One region of the Geobacillus sp. JS12 genome, then DNA from elsewhere that is predicted to be linked to it. Evidence: riboswitches for the same ligand, from Rfam matches in the RefSeq annotation. Region 1 holds a riboswitch; the other holds the start of a gene.

Region 1 (3,401 bases):
AATCGCCGATGACGACGTGATACCCGTCCGGGCGGGCAAGCCTGCGCAATAGCGACGGCTTGCAGCAGCCGCAGCCGTTTTGGCACCGGCTGTCACATGCATGCGGCCATGTGATGCGGATCGTCTCACCGCTGAAATCGGAGCCGTTGCAAAAAATCCGCTCCGGTTCAATGAGCCCTTCAAGCAGCGGATAGACGAAAAAGTCGATGCCGCCGCTCACGATATAGAGCGGGATGCTTTGCTCTTTTGTCCACGCGACAAACTCGCGGAAACCTTCGCGCAAGCGGGCGGTGCTAAGCAAAAAGTCAACAATCTCCCCTTTCAGCGCTGACGGAAGAAGCGAAAACATTTTTCCGACGCCTTCCTGAACGGAGATGCGCTGGGCGAGAATGTCGTCCTTTAGCGCCTCCCACTCCGGCGGGGCGAACTGTTTCATAATCGCGATGATGTTGTCGTTTTCCGTGATCGTGCCGTCAAAATCGCAAAAAAGAACGAGTTGTTTCGTCATGCTTCCACCTCAATAGCGCCCCAGCGGTCGATCGCCTTTTGCAGCGCTTCGTTTTCTGCTGCCGCCGCACGCAGTGGACGGCCGGCCAGCGCCGCGTCGATGGCAGCGCGAAACGCCCGTCCGCCGCCGATCGCCCCGTCCGGGTGGCCGTGAATGCCGCCGCCGGCGTTGACGACGCTGTCAAGGCCGAAATCGCGGACAAGGAGCGGCACCAAGCCCGGGTGAATGCCGGCCGACGGAACCGGAAATGCCCGAGCGAACGGCTCTTGGTCGTCGGTGAGCGCCCTTGCGATGCCAAGCGCCTGCTCACGCTCCAAGGCGACGCTGCCATACGGCGACGGGAACAGGACAAAGTCGGCGCCGGCGAGCCGCAAAAGCTTTCCAAGCCAAAGCGAAGGAGCCACCCCATAAAACTCCGACGGCGTAACGGCGCCGCTGAACGCCGGGTGAGCCATAATCGGCACCGCAATCTCCTCGTCTTCACGCAACGCTTGCAGCACATCAAGCCCATAAGCGAAGACGTTAAACAACAGCACATCAGCGCCAAGCTCGGCGGCTCGTTTCGCTTTGTCCTTTAACGCAAACGTTTTGCCGGTCAAGTTGACGGCATACAACGTCCGCTTGCCCGTTTGTTCGTACACTTCCTGAAGCGCCGTCTTGCCCTCGGTGATCCGCTTTTCAAACGGAAGAAGTTCGCTGTCAAACAAAATTTCGTCATCTTTCACCAAGTCAACGCCGCCAAGCGCTTGCTTTTTCAACTCTGATGTCAAATACGCCAAATCGCGGCCGACGATGCCTTTGAAAATGCTCATCAACAACGGGCGGTCGTACACTCCGACCTTTTCGCGAATGCCGGCGATGCCAAAGCGCGGCCCGGGAAACTGCCGCTTCCATTCATCCGGAAACTCTAAATCAAGCAGCCGCACTTCACCGTCGAGCGACAGCTTGCCAAATGTCGTCACCAACAAGGCCGGCAGATCGGCGCTGAAGTTGACTGTCGGGTAGGCGATTTTGACGATCGCCCGCTTCAGCCGCTTGCCGAAGTACGCGTTTACCCGCTCGCTTTCGCCAAGCTCTTCGATCGCAACGACTTCCCCTTTATGTTTGCGGAGCTGGTCTTGCTCTAATGCCGGCAAGTCCGTCCATGTGCCAACCGTCAAGCCGAGCGCGATCCCTTCGGCCTTTTTGCGAATGTCTTTCTCGTCATGAAGCAAATACGTCGCAATGACTGCACTCATCGCCCATCCCTCTTTCAATATATGGCGAAATAAAAAAGCCCCTTCCTAAGAAGAGGCGTCATTCAGTCATGGCGCTCTTCTTATCTCTCAGCGTTTCCGCTGCAAGAATTAGCACCGTGCTTGGCGCGCGCCAAGCCGGTTGCCGGGCTTCATTGGGCTCGTCCCTCCGCCTGCTCTTGATAAGAAAGCCTGCTCGTTTATGCACTTGTCAAGCAATTGGCAAATTTACTTTGAATTATGCCATCACCGATTGGCGTTGTCAATCATTTTTCAAAAATTTTTTTCAAACAATCCAAGGCGGCCGATCCGCTCCGCTGCTTCGCGAAGCCGCGCTTCATCGGTCAAGAGGCCGACGCGCACATACCCTTCGCCGTGCTCGCCGAACCCGATGCCTGGGGCGACGGCGACATGCGCCCGCTCAAGCAGCATGTCGGCAAACTCAGCGGATGATATGCCTTTTGGCAGCGGAAGCCAGGCGAAAAACGACCCGGATGGCGCCTGCACCTCCCAGCCGATGTCGCGCAAAGCATGAATAAACGTATTGCGGCGCGCCTCGTACAAGGCAACGAGCTCCGCGACGCAGTCTTGCGGACCAAGGAGCGCCGCGGCGGCCGCTTCCTGGATGGCGCCGAACAAGCTGACATACAAATGATCCTGCAAAAGCTCAAGCGCCCGAATGATCCGCTCGTTGCCGACGGCAAACGCCACACGCCAGCCGGCCATATTGTATGTTTTCGAAAACGTATAAATTTCGACGCCGACGTCTTTCGCCCCATCGACTTCCAGGAAGCTGACCGGTTTCCGGCCGTCAAAGCCGATCGCCCCATAAGCGAAATCGTGCACGACGGCAATGCCGTGCTTGGCGGCAAACGCCACCGTCTCCGCGAAAAATTCCTTTGTCGCCGTTGCGCCGGTCGGGTTGTTCGGATAGTTTAAAAACATCAGTTTCGCCCGGTCGGCCACTGCCGCCGGAATGGCTTCATAGTCCGGCAAAAAACCGTTTTCCGCAACAAGCGGCATCATCTCCATCCGTGCGCGGGCGAGCGCGATTCCCGACCAATAGTCCGGGTAGCCCGGGTCCGGGACAAGCACTACATCGCCCGGGTTGACGAGGCAAAGCGGCAACTCGACAAGCCCGGCTTTGCCGCCGAACAAAATGGCGACCTCGCGGGCCGGGTCGATCGTCACCCCGTACTCGCGCGCGTAAAACGCGGCGATGGCTTCTTTCAAAAAGAAGTAGCCTTGAAACGGCGAATATTTATGGTATTTCGGATTGGCCGCCGCCCGTTGCATCGCCTCAACGATATGCTTTGGCGTCGGCTGATCCGGGTTGCCTTGCCCTAAATTGATCACGTCGCATCCGGCCTTGATTTTCTCCCCGACTTTTGCGACAAGCGAGGCGAAAAATTGCTTTGGCAGCTGCTCAAGCAACTCGGAAAAAGGAATTTCCATCGTCATCGCCCACACCTTCTTAAAAAATTCTTGAAATTCTAGTGCAACATCATATATCGTAAAAAGCAAAATGTAAAGCAAAATTTTTTCGAGGTGAAAACTCATGACGATCCGCATCGCCTGCCTCCAGCTTGATATTGCGTTTGGCGACCCGAACGAAAACGAACGGCGCGCGGAAAGCGCCATTGAATCGGCCGTCAAGG
Region 2 (3,401 bases), 1.5 Mb from region 1:
GATTGAAAAAAGGGGTGCTCGCGATGCTGCAAACGAAGCACATGGATGTCACGGACCGGATCATCGGCAAACTGAACGGCCGCTCGCTGGAGTTGTACGAGGAAGGAGAGCTCATCGGGCGCCTTCCGCTTCCGGCGGCCGTCCCGTTGAAAAATGGGTATACCGAACAAAACGGGCGAATTTTCAAGCAGGTGACCGCTACCGTTGAACCGAACCAAAAATATGTCGACTGCGACGGGGAAGCGGGCTGGTGTTGACAGGCAACGGTGCGATGCCGTTGCTTTTCTTTTTCCACCTTTCGCCGGCGCAAGGCATACAATATCGTATCACCTTTCGAAGTAAGGTGGGTCGGACATGCAACGCGTGGAAAAAGTCATCATTGTGGAAGGGCGATCGGACAAGCAAAAGGTGGCGGCCGTCCTGAAAGAGCCTGTCATCATCCTTTGCACAAACGGCACGATCAGCGACGCGCGCCTGGAAGAATGGGCTGATGAGCTGGAAGGATATGATGTGTACTTGTTGGCGGATGCCGATGAGGCGGGAGAAAAATTGCGCCGGCAGTTTCGCCGCATGCTTCCAGAATCGGAGCATCTTTACATTGACCGGGCGTACCGTGAAGTGGCGGCTGCTCCGATTTGGCACTTGGCGCAAGTGTTGCTGCGCGCCGATTTCGACGTCCGCATCGAATTGCTGATGAAAGGGAGAGGCGAGTGAACGCGATCGATCGAAACGATGTCAAGCGAGTGGTGGAAGGCGAGCCGCTTCTCGCCCTTTACTTGTACACCCCGCTGTGCGGCACGTGCCAGCTGGCGCGGCGGATGCTTGTGGTGGTGGAGAAGTTGTTTCCGGCGCTTCCGTTTTACGAAACGGACATCAACTATATTCCCGAACGAGCGGCTGAGTGGAAAATTGAAAGCGTTCCTTGCCTGCTTCTTTTTCAGGATGGAGCGATCGCAGGCAAGTGGTATGCCTTTCATTCCGTTCCGTATTTGTACGAAGTGATTCAAGCACGCTTGCCGGTCAAGTGATTCGCCTTTTTTTGACGCTGTTTGACACATTTCTTGGGAAATGACAAAAACGGCGCTCGTTCGTCAACGGGTTGTCGAGATTTTTGTAAAGGATTTCTCCTCTTCAGGTGGAAGTGAAAAAATAAAAATGGGGGAGGGGATATCCATGGAAATGCGTGAATTAGTCGGGCAGTTCGTGGAACGGATGCAAGCGTTGCGTCATTTGATGCCGATTTTGCCGGATGAGCAGCTGTGTGTTCGGTTTGAAAGTGGGGATGAAACCGCCTTGCTGTTGATCGGCAAGGAACCAGCCGCTTTAGGGATGGAACACGATGAACGGAAAACATTGACCGTGCGCGGCTCCAAAGAAGCGCTCGCGTCCTTGCTGAACGGCGAACTGAAGCTGCAGCAGCTCGTCCGCCTGCAAGAAGTGCACGTGTCAGGAAGCTTCCGTCAGCTGTTGCTTCTTGAATCGCTCCTCCATTTGGCTAAACCGTATCGGCATGTTGGGTGAAAAAATTGTTGACAGCGTTCGACAAGCGGTGATACAATCACATTCGTAAATCAATTGCATAGGCGATTGTTGCGCTCTTATCAAGAGAGGTGGAGGGATGTGCCCAATGAAGCCCGGCAACCGTCAGCGCGTGCGCTGAAATGGTGCCAATTCACACAAAGCGGCCTGCTTTGAGAGATAAGAGACGGAATGGTGCACAATACCTTTCTGTTCTCTGCGGGCAGAAAGGTTTTCTTTTTGCGCTCTGCCGCTTGGGAAGGAAGGTGAAACGATGATTACACTCGAACAAGTGACAAAAATCTATCAAGCGGCCAACGGCTCAGTCACGGCCGTCGACAATGTGTCGCTTGAGATTCGCGAAGGAGAAATTTTCGGCATTATCGGCTACAGCGGCGCGGGGAAAAGCACGCTCATCCGCTTGCTCAATGGGCTCGAGAAGCCGACGAAGGGCCGGGTGGTCGTCGCCGGGCGCGATATGACGCGCGTGAAAGGGCGGGAGCTGCGCAAGGCGCGCCAAGAAATCGGGATGATTTTTCAGCACTTCAACTTGCTTTGGTCTCGCACAGTCAGGGAAAACATTGCCTTTCCGCTTGAAATTGCCGGCGTTCCGAAAGAGGAGCGGAACAAGCGGGTGGATGAATTGATCGAGCTTGTCGGCCTTTCCGGGCGCGAGGATGCCTACCCGTCGCAGCTGAGCGGGGGACAAAAGCAGCGCGTCGGCATCGCCCGGGCGCTCGCCAACAACCCGAAAGTGCTGCTTTGCGACGAGGCGACATCGGCGCTCGACCCGCAGACGACCGATGCGATTTTGGACTTGCTCGTTGACATTAACAAGCGCCTCGGGCTGACGATTGTGCTCATCACCCATGAGATGCACGTCATCCGCAAAATTTGCGACCGCGTCGCCGTGATGGAAAACGGTCGAATCGTTGAGCAGGGCGAAGTGCTGCACGTGTTCCGCAACCCGCAGCAGCCGATCACGAAGCGGTTCGTCAAGCAGCTCGTCGAGCCGGAAGAGACGGAAGAAGCGGTTTCGCATCTGTTTGGCCAATACCCGAACGGGATAATCGCGCAGTTGACGTTCGTCGGCGCGGCGGCCGGCCAGCCGCTCATCAGCCAGGTCGTGCGGCAATTTGCCGTCGATATGAATATTTTGCAAGGGAAAATTTCGCAAACCCATCAAGGCGCTTATGGGGTGCTGTTTGTGCACATCGACGGGGCGAGGGATGAAATCGACCGGGCGCTTGACTATATTCAACGCCAGCAAGTGGCGGTGGAGGTGATTCACGATGCTCGCTAACCTCCTGCCGAACGTGCAATGGGAGACGATGTGGGCGGCGACGGTCGAGACGCTGTACATGACCGGGGTGGCGGTGGCGGCCACTTTCGTCCTCGGAATCGTTCTTGGCTTGCTTCTATTTTTGACAGCGAAGGGCAACCTATGGGAAAACCGGTTTGTCAATACCGTGATTGCGGCGTTTGTGAACATTTTCCGCTCCATTCCGTTTATTATTTTGATCATTTTGCTCATTCCGTTTACCACCTGGCTTGTTGGGACGATGCTTGGCGCCAATGCGGCGCTGCCGGCTTTGGTCATTGGGGCCGCGCCGTTTTACGCCCGCATGGTGGAGATTGCCCTTCGCGAAATCGACAAAGGCGTCATCGAAGCAGCCCAAGCGATGGGCGCCTCAACGTGGACGATCATTTGGAAAGTGCTGCTGCCGGAATCGTTGCCGGCGCTCGTCTCCGGCATTACGGTGACGGCCGTGTCGCTCGTCAGCTATACGGCGATGGCTGGAGCCATCGGCGCCGGCGGGCTTGGGAACTTGGCGTATTTGGAAGGATTCCAGCGCAGCCATAACGATGTGACGTTTGTCGCG

What was found. Region 1 has a riboswitch for S-adenosylmethionine ahead of mtnW (2,3-diketo-5-methylthiopentyl-1-phosphate enolase). Riboswitches for the same ligand answer to the same signal wherever they lie in the genome.
Region 2: it holds a riboswitch for S-adenosylmethionine, as region 1 does, so the genes downstream of both, A0V43_RS12885 (methionine ABC transporter ATP-binding protein) here and mtnW (2,3-diketo-5-methylthiopentyl-1-phosphate enolase) in region 1, are expected to answer to the same signal.

The regions. Positions count from the first base shown of each region.
Region 1 covers NZ_CP014749.1:399,364-402,764, reverse strand. Annotated here, with positions in the region: gene mtnX (2-hydroxy-3-keto-5-methylthiopentenyl-1-phosphate phosphatase) at 1-508, opposite strand, end outside; gene mtnW (2,3-diketo-5-methylthiopentyl-1-phosphate enolase) at 505-1,746, opposite strand; SAM riboswitch class I at 1,824-1,932, opposite strand; gene A0V43_RS02060 (pyridoxal phosphate-dependent aminotransferase) at 2,017-3,204, opposite strand; gene A0V43_RS02055 (carbon-nitrogen family hydrolase) at 3,302-3,401, shown strand, end outside.
Region 2 covers NZ_CP014749.1:2,614,844-2,618,244, reverse strand. Annotated here, with positions in the region: gene A0V43_RS12905 (YusG family protein) at 24-257, shown strand; gene A0V43_RS12900 (toprim domain-containing protein) at 355-714, shown strand; gene A0V43_RS12895 (thioredoxin family protein) at 711-1,028, shown strand; gene A0V43_RS12890 (hypothetical protein) at 1,174-1,521, shown strand; SAM riboswitch class I at 1,596-1,705, shown strand; gene A0V43_RS12885 (methionine ABC transporter ATP-binding protein) at 1,793-2,821, shown strand; gene A0V43_RS12880 (methionine ABC transporter permease) at 2,811-3,401, shown strand, end outside.